DNA from 2 places in the Sideroxydans sp. CL21 genome. Region 2 is predicted to be linked to the other one. Evidence: riboswitches for the same ligand, from Rfam matches in the RefSeq annotation. Region 2 holds a riboswitch; the other holds the start of a gene.

Region 1 (7,308 bases), 740 kb from region 2:
TATTTGATTTCCCCCTGAAGCTTCAGGATAGATGGCGCGACCTGACGTACCAGAAGCTGAACCGCGATTTGGCTTGCGGGTGCCAACCAGAACCAGGCAATGAGGATATCGGTATCAAAATATGACAGATAGTGGCTGGCGTAACCGAAGAATGCCAACAAACCGACCTTGACCACCCAATCGAACAAGACATGGCTGATCTTGCGCAGCATTGGCAAATGCAGTTGCGCATCGCCGGGGAAACTGATCGCGAACATCAACAGCGAAAGAATAAAATAGGGCGGTGTCAACTCTGTATTGTGTATCAGTACAAGGAAATAGAGCGTAACGATGGCAGTCAAAGGATCGATGAACGCCCCGACCAGGTTCAACAGACTTGACCGGTCGATGGTAATGGAGGCGGTTCGCCGGAAAGAAGGGGGTGCTTTAGTTTGAGTCGTCATGATTTCCAGAGTTGAACATTACTGAGACACAAAAATAATTACGCAATCTCAAGTGAAACATCTCGTGTAGCCGACATTTGCCGATTCAGCCGCCACCGGAAAAAAAGAAATATGGATAAAAGCGACTTTGGAACCGGGAGCGCAATCTTCCACGAAGAATGTTACGTTTTTGTGGAGTAAGCCAAGTTGTTTGAAGATTACAGACTGCAGCGCAAACAGGGAGCGGACTGCGTCGTATTTGAAATATTGATTACAGCGGCGTGTCAATGCAACGTATCGCCACTTCAAGCGAGATAATCCATCCGGTGTTTCCGGCACGGCGAAACGCAACACGTAGAGTCCATTGATGCGAAAAGGACTAGTCGCGGTTATGTATTTGTCACAAAGAATTAATTTGTATGACATTCAAGAAAAATAGAATCGCACGCTGTGTAAAAAAACCTGTTAACGATCCAGTTCAATAATTATTTAGGTCCATCTTCCGGGTGAAATATGAAGATCAGGCAATTGGCATGTCCTTCAGTATTGATATTGTTTTCTCTGGCTTCAAGTGTGCCCGCTTTTGCAACGACATACGACGACTTGAATCTCATATCGGCGGCAGGCCGTGGCGATCTTAGAATATTCAAGATGATGCTGGACATGGGTGCGAATCCGAACGCGCTCGACCATGGCCAAAATTCGGCGATCCTGATGGCGGCCTATCACAGCAAACGCGATATGGTGCGCAGACTCATCGAGTTGCACGCAGACGTCAATGTATTGGGAAGTATCGGGTTTACGCCGCTTGGTGCCGCGGCGATGCGCGGGGATGCCGGGATCGTCAGGATGTTGATCGAAGCCGGCGCGCGCCTGAACGTGCATGACTATGAGGGAGAAACGCCGCTGTTGAGAGCCATACGTGCCCAACGCGACGAGAACCTGAAAATTCTCCTTGATGCGGGTGCCAGAACGGATATTGCCAATAACACGGGCGAAACACCGTTGATGGTTGCGGCACAGCTCGGGCGTCTGGATTATGTCGAAACCCTGCTTGCCGAAAAAGCTTATGCCAGTACAAGGAATCCGGATGGCAACACGGCCTTGTATTACGCCATTTTCGAAGGGCACGACGATGTTGCGAAACGACTGATCCGGGCCGGAACGGTCGTCGAAGGTTTGAATAATGGCTACACGCTCTTGCATTGGGCAAAGGCCATGGACAGAAAAGATATCGTGCCGCTTCTTGTGCAGGCAGGGGCAGTCAATTGATGCTCGCTTGCCAAAGCGCATTAACCAGGAGAAACCACAGAACAAATGAACCGATCTAGAGATGACATTATGCTGGTAGGAGAAGAGCCGTCGCGGCTGGCTTCAGTGGTCGATAGCTCCTTGCGCGTATCGAACGAGCAGCAATTCTTTTCCTGGGTTCAGGGAGAATTGCAGTATTTGCTGTCGCACGAAATCCTGATCTGCGGAATTGCTTCCGGCGCGGATTCGAAGATGCGATGTTATCGATTCTCAAGCACTCGCTACTTCCGGCTGGAACACTTTAATGCCGTGTGCGATCCGGTGAACGGCTTGTTCACACAGATGATGTCGCTAACGCGCAAGACCGGCGGGCCCTGTTTGTTGGGGCCCGGCATTTCCATCGGCGGTTGCGATGAGGCATGGTTGCCGTTGCTCGAAAGCAGCGAATTGCGCAATGTCGCCGCCTATGGACAGCGCGGCACGGACGGTCAGCTGAAGAGCTATTTCTGTTTTGCCCGTATCGGTGAAGAACTCTGTCCTCGCATCATGTATATCCTCGAGGTACTGGCACCCATTCTGGAATCGACATTCTCCCGTGTGGTGTCTCATCAGGGATTCAAAACCCAGGCATATTTTCCAAATGCCATGCTGTTGAGCAAACGCGAAACAGAGGTGCTGCACTTTCTGATGGCGGGAAAATCCAATCAGGTTATAGCGGAAGAACTTTTTCTCAGTCCGTTGACGGTCAAGAATCATGTGCAGAACATCATGAAAAAACTCAGAGTAAAAACGCGCGGCCATGCCGTCACCATTGGTTTGAAAATGGGCCTTTTAATATCGAAAAATGAAATCCAGGGAGAAAGCAATGTCTGAATTGGCCCGTATCGCAAGCGTATTGATCATGTTGTCCGTAATGTACAGCGCCTGTGGCGGCGAACAAGAGATCAGAAAGGCCATTACGGAAAATGCGCCGGACATCAAGATCGTCTCCATCTCCAAATCGCCCTATGCCGGTCTGTATCAGGTTGTCGCCAACGGCTACAGCATTTTCTATACCGATGAAAAGGGCGAAGTCGGATTTTTCGGCAATGTGGTGGATCTCAAAAATCGACAGAACCTGACCCAGCAGGAAAAGGACAAGATCACTGTGATCGATTTTTCAAAATTGCCGCTCGATAAAGCCATCGTCAGGGTCAAAGGCAACGGTACGCGCAAACTCGCCCTGTTTTCCGATCCCGAGTGTCCGTATTGCCAGGGACTCGAAAAACAACTGGAAGGCGTGAACGACGTCACCATCTACACATTTCTGTTGCCGCTCGCCGAACTGCATCCGGGCGCCATGCGCAAAGCGGAATTGATCTGGTGCGCCAAAGACAGAGCCAAGGCCTGGAACGACATGTTGTTGCTGCAAAAGGAACCCGAAGGCAGCAACACAGACTGTCAGACGCCGATCAAGGATATCGCCGAGATCGCCACAAAAAACTGGATCACCGGCACGCCAGGCATCGTTTTCAGCAACGGCAAATTGCTGTTTGGAAATCAGCCGACCGATAAAATCGCCAAGATGCTGGATGCGTCAGCGCCGCAACCTTAGATATTAGGTTGATCAAGGAAACGCTGAACAAGTTCCCTCTCCTACTGGGAGAGGGTTAGGGTGAGGGATAGCTCGTTGAATTTTCACCCTCATCCCAACCTTCTCCCGGGGGAGAAGGAGCGGCTGCGTCCTCTCCCGCTGGGAGAGGATTGAGGAGAGGGTGCCGGTGTCCAGTCGATTGAACCCAAATAGTTCATTAGACCGTCATTCCGGCCCTTCGATAAACTCAGGACAGGCTCACCTCTGGTCAGGCCGGAATCCAGTCATAAAGACATGCCGCGAAGCCGACAAAACCATGATGTTGCTTCACTTGACCGAAGGTCAGCCTGTCCTGAGCCTGTCGAAGGGTGGGAATTTTTTAATCATCTGGATTCCGGCCTGCGCCGGAGTGACGCAGATTTTGCTAATGGACTATTTGAGTTGAAATCACCGGCCCCGGACTATGCCGGACTTCAATCGGCCGGATCAATTAGGCCGGATCAACCGATAAGCCGAGGACTAGCATGTCGTTGAAGCACACGCCTTTATATTGCCGCAGCGCGGGCTTCACCTACATCGGCCTGCTGATTCTGGTCGCCATCATGGGCGTGACGCTCGCCACGATCGGCACTTTCTGGAAGACAGCGCAGCAGCGTGCCAAGGAACAGCAACTGCTGTTCATCGGCAACCAGTTCAGCCAGGCGATCACGGCCTACAATCAAAATACGCCCAGCGGAGCGGTACAGTTCCCGAAGAAGCTCGAAGATTTAGTGCTGGACAAGCGCTATCTCAACACCACACGTTATCTGCGCAAGATATTTGCCGATCCCATCACCGGCACCAGGCAATGGGGGCTGATCAAAGGCGCGGATGGCGGTATTGTCGGCGTGTATAGCCTGTCCGAAATTGAGCCGATCAAAAAAAACAATTTCGGCAGAGGATGTGAAGCGTTCGCCGGAAAAAAACACTATTCGGAATGGAAATTCGTCTATCACCCCAACGGCAACGCCCTGGCTTCAGCCGCCACGCCCGCTAGTCCGCCACCCGCCAACCCGTTACCACCCGCCTACCAGGTACCACCGGTGCAACCGCTGCCGGCAGGATCCACTGCCGACCCGCGCAAACAAAACTATTGCCAGATCACGTTCAGCACCGATGCGACAATCTGCGCGAATATTGGCGCCAAGTTTGGCGCTGCAGCCGGGGCGACTTGCATGGCGTCGGCCAGGGCACGCAACGCCATCTGCGTGAGCAGCGATGGAGCCGCATCCATGCCCCCTCTGGCAGTTCAATACCAATAACCCGAATCGCGCTGGAATCAACGCGCATCTAAACGTAGCAACGTAAATCCCGCAGTTGAATCGCAACTGCGGAATTTACGTTGACCCCGTATTTTTTTCTCCGATATCAAGCCTACCGATTTTTTCCATTGAGATCTGATTTCTCGTTTCACCGGCACCAATACCTGTCTGTCAGCACCCGAGTGTCACGTTCAATAGTCCGGATGGACTAGTAAAACCTAGTCCGTTCGGACTAGAGAAGATATTTTTTTTGAACATTTCTTTTCATGTTGCCACGCTAATGTGCAACTCGCCTGAAAGCCGTTCAGGCACGCACCAAAATAGTCTGAACGGCTCATGCCAAATGCATTTTCAGACCGAAACTTTGTAATGACCACTCGGTAGATTTGCGGTCGGCTGCACAGGAATGTTGTGGGTCAGTTGTTAAGGCTAAACCCGTTGCGAGGCGGGGGCGGAAAGCCACGGATCTCGACGCAAGTGGAGATGGCCGGGTTGCACATGCAGTAGCGGGCGATGCGTTGTCCGTAACTTGAATGGCTGTGAAACCGCTTGCGGTTTCGGGCTTTCTTAACAGACCTCCCTCATCAGGGAGTTATTGAAAGGGATTTACGATGAAAATGAAAATGAATATGACCGTACTGGCAGGTGCTTTGGCACTGGCTGTTGCTGGTCAGGCAAACGCTACAGCAACTGACACTATCGTCAATGGCGGTACTTTTGCCAACGATCTGGTTCTGTCGGTTTGGGATACAACTGCCAACACTTCCTACACCGGCAATCTGGGTGTCACCATGCAGAGCTTCCTGAATGGCATTACCTTTGGTGGCACAGCCAAGGTTCCCGCTATTTCCGGTGCTTCAACTCAAGGTAACTTCAGCTTTAGCGATGCCACTTTGACCAGCTTCCTGGCCAAAACTACAGATGCTTATGTATGGTCCGTTGCTGCTGTATCTGTGCCTGGGATTGCTTATGGCACCTCTGGTATTCTTAGCACTACTAACAGTGGCACAGCAGCCGTTGCAAATACAACTGCACCGAATTTTACAGCTGCAGCTACAGTTATGAATGGCACATACCTCGCTGATGTCAACACAATGTTGACTGCGGCTCCTGCAGGTACAATTTCCATCACTACTCCGGCAGGTTATGCGGGTGCAGCTTATATGGGTAATTCCGTTGCCAACGGCTTCGCTGGAGCTGTTCCGTTCACCAATACCGCAGCACTCGGCGCAAGCCAAAGCTTCTACTTCGTGACCCCGACACAAAACAGCCGTGGCGCTTATGCCGGTTCTACGAACCTGCAATTCCTGAATTCGACAGGCGCGGCTGCAACATGGACGCTGGGCACAAACGGCGCGTTGTCATACGCCGTAGCTGCAGTTCCGGAACCCGGCGAATGGCTGTTGATGTTGAGCGGTTTGGGATTGCTTGGTTTCATCGCAACACGTCGTCGTAATAACGAAAGCAGCATGACCTTTGCTTAAGGTTGCGTAGCCAGCCCCTGCCTTGAAGTGGAGGCAGGGGTGATGCAAGTGAATAGCACCACTGAATATTTAATTTAATGTCATTCCCAAATTGGAGAAATAAAATGAAATTGAAAGCAATCGCAGCAGTATGCGCCTTGGCCTTTGCCGGCCAGGCATTCGCCGCAGCCCCGACACCCGCTCAAGCTGCTGCCTCAACAAATCAGTTGTTCATCTCCGGTTCTTCTGCCTTGCAGAATACGATCGGCCAGATCGCCAACGGTATTTTCACAGCCGGCACAGTGAGCGTATTTGAAGACGGCTCTGCAACAGTTCCTTCCGGCAACAACTATCGCGCTTATGCCGGTACGTTCTCGGCTGCAGCGGGTGCTGCTCTGGCTGGGCAGACCGGTGTTGTGTATGAAACTGCCAAGGGCGGTTCTATCATGGGTGTGGTTCCCGTGGCTTTGGCTCAAAATGTAAACAGAATCGATCTGACCACTTGCGGCGCAGCCGCTGTGGGCGTTGATTCTGTCACGGGCGCACCGCTGTGGTCTTGTACTGGCGCAGTTGGGGCAGTGCCTGATGCAGGTGTTTCCGACGTAGAGCCAGCCATGTTCGTGGGTATCAACGTACCGGCAGGTACTGCACCGGCTACGCCGGCCATCATCGCTGCGCTGACAGCCCAAGCCACACTGGCTCAGCCAATGTCCATCATTGTTACTCCTAACACCGGCATCACCAACCTCACCAAAGCACAGGTAACCGGCTTGATGGGCGGTTTGTCCACTGACTGGAGCTTCGTTGACGCAACTTACGCAGCAGGTCCCGTTATTGTTTGCAAACGCACTGCCGGGTCGGGTACACAGGCTTCGATCAACGACTTCTTCTTCGGTTTCCCTTGCACTTCATTACCACAAGGTCCTGCATCTTATCTCGCAACGGTTGCTGGTGGCTACACAGTGATCGAGAACACTTCTTCCGGCGCGCTGGGTTCTTGCATGACAGCTGCTCAGAATGGTCTCGCAGCGGGTGCGACTATCGATATCACCAGCGGTGCGATCGCTGTGCATGCCGTTGACGCAACTCACATCACTTTGGCAGCAGGTGGCCGTGCCATCGGTCTGATGGGTCTGGATCGTCCGCCCCAGCCTTTGACGAATGCCCTCATCAATGGCTATGCAACCAAGACTACTGAGTTGTATCAGCCTATCAGCATCGGCGGAGCGGTTCCTTCCGTTGTAAACGCTTCTTTGGGTGGCTATGATGTTGTTGTGAACAACTCCTGGAACAAGCGT
Region 2 (7,308 bases):
CTGATTTTCAAGCGCGACAGGGTGGAGATGGATATCAGCGTGAACGGTTCCGTACCTGCCAAGGGCGCCATCGCGCGACAAGGAATGCCCGATCTGGACCCGACGCTGGAGGTTGGCCCCTCGCTCAATGTCCACCTTTATTATTCCGAAGACAGAAAGAGCAACTTCGATATGCGCATGCCTGTGCGCGGGGCTGTCGCTTCCGATTTCAAACATGTCCAGCCTGTGGGCTGGCTGTTCCAGCCGCAACTGGATGCTGACTTTCTCGATGTCGACCACAGCGGCTGGAACATCGGTCTGGTGGGCGGCCTGGTTTTTTCCGATCAGCGCTACAACCAGTATTTTTACAACGTCGCCCCGCAGTACGCGACTGCGGCGCGTCCGGCTTACGCGGTCGGCGGCGGGTATGCCGGCACGCAATGCATCTTCGCCTTTAACAAGCGCCGGCAGGACGGGCGCTGGATGGGCGGCTTCATGAAATGGGACAACCTGAACGGCGCGGTCTTTGCAGAAAGCCCGCTGGTCAAGACCAGGCAGTATTTCACTGTCGGTTTCGCGGTCACATGGACGCTCGACAAATCGGACAAGATGGTCGAAGTGCATAACGACTGATACGACGCCAGTCATGAAAACAACATGACCCTGTGCTACGCTTGGGGCAGAACAAAAAAAGATTCAGGGAAGCGACAAGGTGATGTGGGTCCGGCAACAATTGAAATCCCTGTACGAATACTTCGTGCTGTACGGGGGGCTGCTGTTCTTTGCGCTGCTCTGCCTGGCGTGGAGTCTGCCCGCCGGCATACTGCGCCATCTGATGCCGCGGCGCACGGGGGAACGTGTCGGGCAATACGCCATCATGGTCGCGTTCCGTATCTACTTGTCTGTGGTGCGTACCAGCGGTCTGGTGAAGTGCGACCTGACGGCGCTGGATAGCTTGCGCGGCGAGCCGCTCATCATCACCACCAATCATCCGGCACTGATCGACGTCGTGCTCATCGGTTCCCGCCTGCCGCGCATGGTGTGCGTGTTGAAGGCGAACCTGCTGGATAATCCGATGCTCGGGGGCGGCGCCCGCATGGCAGGCTATATTCGCAACGATTCCACCGGCAACCTGATACGCCGTGCGGCGATTGCCACGCGCGAAGGCAGCCAGCTGCTGATCTTTCCGGAAGGAACGCGCACCGTGACGGATCCGGTCAACCCGTTCAAGGGCGGGTTTGGTCTGGTCGCGAAAAAAGCAGGTGTGCCGATCCAGACCGCGTTCATCGAAGCCAGCAGCCCTTTTTTGGGAAAGCACTGGCCGTTATGGAAGAAGCCGGATTTCCCGCTGGTGTATCGTGTGCGTCTAGGCGAACGCTTCGAGGCGACGGGGGATGTAAAGAAATTCGTTAACGATCTGGAAGATTATTACCGCCGCGAAATGCGGGAACAAAAACTCGGAAAGCACGCATGAGCATCACCTCAACCTCGCATCTTGTCCTTATCCCCAGCTACAACACCGGGCCTGCGTTGTATCCCACGGTACGTTCGGCGCGGGAACAATGGTCGCCGGTCTGGGTGGTGGTCGACGGCAGCACGGACGGCAGCGAAGTCGAGTTGCTTCGCATGGCCGGGAGCGATCCCGGTTTGCGTGTGCTGGTGATGAAAGAGAATCACGGCAAAGGCGCGGCGGTGCTGCAAGGCTTGCGCGAGGCGACGCGCATGGGATACACGCATGTGCTGACCATGGATTCTGACGGGCAGCATCCTGCGGAGAAGATACCGGAATTCATGGCCGCATCCATGGCGGATGCCAATGCGCTGGTGCTGGGCGTGCCGGTTTTCGATGCCAGCGCTCCCGCATTGCGCGTGGGGGGGCGCAAGATATCCAACTGGTGGGCGAACCTGGAAACGCTGTGGCAGGGCATAGGCGATTCGTTGTACGGGTTTCGCGTCTACCCGGCCCATTTGCTGATGGGCGTGATGGAAGAGAGTTACTGGATGCGCCACTTCGATTTCGATCCCGAGGCCGCGGTGCGGCTGTGCTGGTGCGGTGCGCGACCGGTCAATATTCCGGCGCCCGTCAAATACCTGCGGGCGGACGAAGGCGGAGTGTCGCACTTCAATTACCTGCGCGACAATGTGCTACTGACCGGAATGCATATAAGGCTATTTGTGGGATTCATTATCCGCTTGCCCCTGTTGATCTGGCGCAAGTGGTCTTGAGGTATCAAGCTCACACTTGCGTCAAACCCGGATGCCGCTTGGGCTTGGCCGGACGACGGTGCGGGCAGGAGCCCTTTCGGGGCTTCCGGATCGATTGCCGAACCGGTAAATCGTTAAAGTCGGTTGCCAAATTGTCGATAAGCATAAGGATGCAGGGGAATTTTTCTTAAAAGTTTGATATAAAGCAGCCTGAATCAAGCAAAAGCAAACCTATTGAAAGATAGGGACGCAAAGTTACCGGTCTAAGGAACCGTCATGGTTCTACGACAGCGGGATTGCCGGTTGCCACGACAGGTCTTCAGTGGCATCCGTTACTTCCTCGTGAACACCGATATATTTGCCGTCCCCGCAAGCCGATAACGAATCCGTTAACGGGAGGGAAGAATGCAAATTCATATAAAAAACAGGGAAGTCGTGATACTCCTGGTCGTGTCCTTGATGGCATTCACGGCCAATCTGCCAGAGAGCGCGATCGGGCATCTGGTTGACCGGAACCTGTTGCTGGCCACATTGGCGGTGACAGTCTTTATCGCACTGTTCCGTTATCTGAAGTTGATGCTGTTCATCACGGTATCGGTATTGGCCATCGGCGCCAACCTGCCGGACCAGCTTGCCGCGCAACTGGGCATCAGCCGGCTCGCGATGATCGTGGCATCGGGCGTACTCGTCGTCATCGCCCTGCTTTACAAGTCGTACCATGCGCGTGCGCTCAACCGCAATGCGGATTATCGGGAAGATGTGGTCTGCTACCGGCATGACACCATTGATTCCAGAAATGATGTCATCACGGCCATTCTCAAGGGAGATGTAGCTGCGCTGCACCAACTGCTGCTTGCCGATGTTGAAATAAATTTCAGTCAGGATGGCCGCGTTCCGATCTATCTTGCGATAGAAAAGGGCTATGCCGATATCGTGCTTTTGCTGCTCTTTTATGGCGCCAAACCTCGGGTAAGGAACAAAGCCGGACAAACGCCTATCGAGTTTGCTTTACTGCACAATAAACCGCGTATTGCGAAGATCATTCATTACGCATCCAGGCAAAATCTTGCCGTGCAGAATCAGGCTGCGTTCCCGAATAAACAGAAGAAGACTGTCGTCCTGTTTGCCGACATTTGCGGAAGCACCGCCCTGTACGACAAGCTGGGAAATGAAACGGCCCTGAATGTGATCACGCGCACACTGAACATCCTGATACAGGAAGTCGCCACCCATAAAGGCACTCTGATCAAGACCATTGGCGACGAAATCATGTGCACATTTCCCAGTGTTGCCGTTGCGACCCAGGCCGCCTGTGCCATGCATTTTGCGATCGATGCGAGGCGCCCGGGCGGCGAACAACCGATTCATGTACGTATCGGCTTCCATTACGGGGAAGTCATCCACAAGGCAAACGATGTGTTCGGGGATACCGTGAACGTTGCCGCCCGTGTGGCGGCGATCACGAGGGCGCGCCAGATCCTGACGACTCAGACAGTCGTCGATGCCTTGCCCTCCGGGTTTGCGGACAAGGTACGCCCCGTAACCCGCGCCGCATTTCACGGCGTGCAGGATTCCCTGGCCGTGTTTCAGGTTCTTTGGGAGCCGGACAATACACTAATGGGCAGGATCGGCGACTCGATATTCCGCAAGCAATATGTGGCCGACAACGACTCGTTCGTCAATATCCAGGCGCTAGACCACCAGTCACTACAGGCCGACCGTCAAGCGCAATGACAGGTCGATCACTGTCGCTTCAATTGCGGCAGCGCTGCAGTGGTCAGGTATATACCCGAGAAGATCAGCACGATGCCGACGTAGTGATAGGTCTGCGGGATCTCGTTCAGGAAAACCGCCGAGAGAATGGTGCCGAAGACCGGCATCAGGTGGATGAACAGGCTGGCCTTGCTGGCGCCGACCTCGCCGACCGCCCGGTTGTAAAAGACGTAGCCGAGGAAGCCGGGGAACAATCCGGTATAGGCAATGCCTGCCAGCGAGCCGGCGTTGAGTTTGATCGTCCTGCCCTGGATCATTTCCCACGCATAGGCCGGCGCAAGGGCGAGCAGGCCGACAACAGTGAAGGCGGCGAGCATCAGCATCGGATGAACGCCGCTCGGGCGCCAATGCAGGCCGATGGTATAGAGCGCCCAGGTGAGTACCGCCACGAGCATCCACAGGTCACCGATATTCAGCGACAGTCCGGTCAGCGTGGCCAGATGGCCATGGGAGACGATGGTCACCACGCCGGACAGCGAGAGCAGGACGCCGAACCATTCGACACCATGCAGCTGCTTCTTCAGGAAGGCCCAGGACAACGCGATGGTGACGACCGGGATAAAGGAATTGAGCAGTACGGCGTTGGTCGCCGTCGTGTATTGCAGGGCGATGTAGGCCAGTGTGTTGTAACTGCCGACCCCGAGCAAGCCGAGAACGAGAATGGCTTTCCAGCCCCGCTTGAGCTGCGGCCATTGGCTACGCAGATGGGGCAACGCCAGCGGCAGGGTGAACGCCAGCGCAATGGTCCAGCGCCAGAAGGCCAGCGAAAGCGGCGGCACGTCGCCGCGGATGGCGCGGCCTATCACCATATTGCCGGACCAGAAGAGGGTGGTCAGTATGAGCAGCAGGTAGGGGTGTTTGAAGCGCGAGAACATGCGACCGTTTACGGTTGGAAAAATGCATTATGCATGAGGAATCGGTTTAAGCAATTGCAGGTGCAGACAAAACATTATTGGGAGCAGGACTGGAAACGCCGGGATAAATGATGATGTGTAGAAGCTCACACTTTATCTGAAACTGGCTGCCAGATTGTTGCAGTCTTTTTGCCGCCTAGCGTCCAAGTAATTGGAGATAGGAATGCCCGAATGCGGATGGTGGCAATTGGCAGAACCTTTTGCGACATTCCACGCTCCGCAAAAGCGGACGTCGATCTTTGCTAAATTTCATAGTTGGTTGGTGCTGGCCTCAATGACTGATCGAGTAAAGATTCAAATTGCCCAATCGGCACTGGTTTCCCAAACAGATACCCTTGGTAAAGCTTGCACCCATTTGCCAGTAGCAATTGCCGCTGAGCTACCGTTTCAACGCCTTCGGCAATGACCTCAAGATTCAGACTATGCGCCATGGCGATGATGGTGCGCACGATTGCCTGATCGCTATTATCCGACACTAGATCTCTAACGAATGACTGATCGATCTTAAGCTGATTAAGCGGCAAACGTTTGAGATATTGCAACGACGAGAATCCAGTGCCGAAGTCGTCCAAAGCGAAGTGGATGCCAATCGCTTTCAGGGCATTCATGGTTGTTACGGTATCTTGAATATTCTCAAGCAGGATACTTTCCGTCGGTTCCAGTTTGAGCAGATTCGGATTGATGGCATGACTTTCCACCGCATCTTGTACCAGTTCCACGAAGTTAGGTCTTTGAAATTGTTTGGCACTTACATTGATGGACAATGTCAGGTGTCGGGTGAGTTCGTCCTGTTGCCAAACCTTGAGCTGGGCACAGGCGGAATCGAGTACCCATTGTCCGATGGGCAATATCTGAAGCGTTTTTTCAGCCAGCGGGATGAATTCTCCGGGAGATATCAAACCCCGTTCAGGGTGTATCCAGCGAATCAATGCCTCGGCGCCGACAGGGCGATACAATTCATCCACTTGAATCTGGTAATGCAATTGAAACTGTTTCAGTTTAAGCGCTTGTTGCAACTCGGCTTCCAATTTAACCTGATCGCTGATTGCCTGCTGCATTTCCACATCAAAGAAACGAAAGGTGTTGCGACCGGCAGCCTTTGCCTGATACATGGCTATGTCGGCTTGCTTTAAAACTTCTTCCACTCCGTCCGTGTGTTTTCCAAACAGGGTGGCACCGATACTGGGAGTATTGTGGTATGCGTGGGTGTCGAATTGATATAGTCGGTTTAGAGTAAAAAGGATCTTATGGACGACAATTTCCGTTTTCGTTGCGGCTTCAAACTCCATTTCGCTTAAGTCTTCAAGCATCACAACGAACTCATCCCCTCCCAATCGGGCAACGGTATCGCCATCGCGGACGCAAGTGGTCAAACGTTCGGCGACTTTCTGCAAAAGCAGATCTCCAACATTGTGCCCAAGAGTATCGTTGAGAGACTTGAAATTATCCAAGTCTATAAAGATGAGTGCGCCTTTCTTTTCGCTTCGCGCACTTGCAGCCAATGCTTGCTGTAGCCGGTCCAACAAAAGACGACGATTGGGTAGGTGAGTAAGCTGATCGTAGAATGCGAGGAGCTGAATATTTTCTTCTGCTTTTTTGCGTGAAGTGATGTCGCGGCAGAATGCAACAAACTGGTTCGATTCCGGAATTAAAGAAATGGACACCTCAATACTAATTGCATGTCCATTCTTATGGCGGTGCTGTGTCTCAAATATATCGTAACCTTGTGCAGCGGCTGTAGCGATATACTTTTTAACTTCGTTGCCTGCTTGTTTCCCGGCTTCAAGTTGAGCGATATTCATGCCTTTTAGCTCATCCAATGCATATCCGCTGATGTCGGAATATGCTTTATTGGCTTCAAGCAAAAATCCCATTGAGTCAACTATCAGGAAACCATCATGCGTGGTTTCCAGTACCGCTTTGTATTTTCTCAAGTCAGCATCCGCATGCTTGCGATCTGTTATGTCGCGGCAGATGCACAGAAATACTTGCTGCGCATCCAATTCGACGAGACGGGCATTGATTTCAACGGGGATGACCGAACCATCTTTGCGAACTCGTGCAGATTCAAAAGTGGCAAGACCTGTTTTTGCTATCTGTTCAATTCTATACGGTATTTTTGGGCCATATTTGGAACTGCTAAATTGAACAAGGGGCTTACCTATGACTTCTTCTCTTGTGTAACCCAAGCGCTCATAATCCAGCCGATTGGCATCAACAATGCGGCCATCCATTGATAGCAGCTCGATACCATCGTTGACTGAATCAAAAATGTAACTGAATTTATTTTTAGCCAGTTCCAGCAAGTTATATGGCTCTTCGATGACCTCGACAACGACAGCGCGGTATATGAACAAGTAAGCGATTACCTTGTAAATATGCCCCAGCACGTTGTAGCCACCGGTCATTGTGGTATAGAGCGTGAAGAAGAACTCGC

What was found. A riboswitch is a leader RNA that binds a small molecule or an ion and turns the genes downstream of it on or off. The one in region 2 is predicted to bind cyclic di-GMP.
Region 1: linked by a shared signal. The riboswitch ahead of QOY30_RS04995 (PEP-CTERM sorting domain-containing protein) and the one ahead of QOY30_RS01505 (adenylate/guanylate cyclase domain-containing protein) in region 2 are both predicted to bind cyclic di-GMP.

What each region holds. Positions count from the first base shown of each region.
Region 1 covers NZ_LR699166.1:1,042,526-1,049,833, forward strand. Annotated here, with positions in the region: gene QOY30_RS04965 (undecaprenyl-phosphate glucose phosphotransferase) at 1-365, opposite strand, end outside; gene QOY30_RS04970 (hypothetical protein) at 492-776, opposite strand; gene QOY30_RS04975 (ankyrin repeat domain-containing protein) at 936-1,694, shown strand; gene epsA (XrtB/PEP-CTERM-associated transcriptional regulator EpsA) at 1,740-2,546, shown strand; gene QOY30_RS04985 (DsbC family protein) at 2,539-3,267, shown strand; gene QOY30_RS04990 (type II secretion system protein) at 3,771-4,547, shown strand; cyclic di-GMP riboswitch class I at 4,966-5,047, shown strand; gene QOY30_RS04995 (PEP-CTERM sorting domain-containing protein) at 5,159-6,031, shown strand; gene QOY30_RS05000 (type 2 periplasmic-binding domain-containing protein) at 6,136-7,308, shown strand, end outside.
Region 2 covers NZ_LR699166.1:304,596-311,903, forward strand. Annotated here, with positions in the region: gene QOY30_RS01490 (MipA/OmpV family protein) at 1-612, shown strand, start outside; gene QOY30_RS01495 (lysophospholipid acyltransferase family protein) at 695-1,453, shown strand; gene QOY30_RS01500 (glycosyltransferase family 2 protein) at 1,450-2,205, shown strand; cyclic di-GMP riboswitch class I at 2,399-2,488, shown strand; gene QOY30_RS01505 (adenylate/guanylate cyclase domain-containing protein) at 2,590-3,918, shown strand; gene QOY30_RS01510 (DMT family transporter) at 3,927-4,832, opposite strand; gene QOY30_RS01515 (EAL domain-containing protein) at 5,114-7,308, opposite strand, start outside.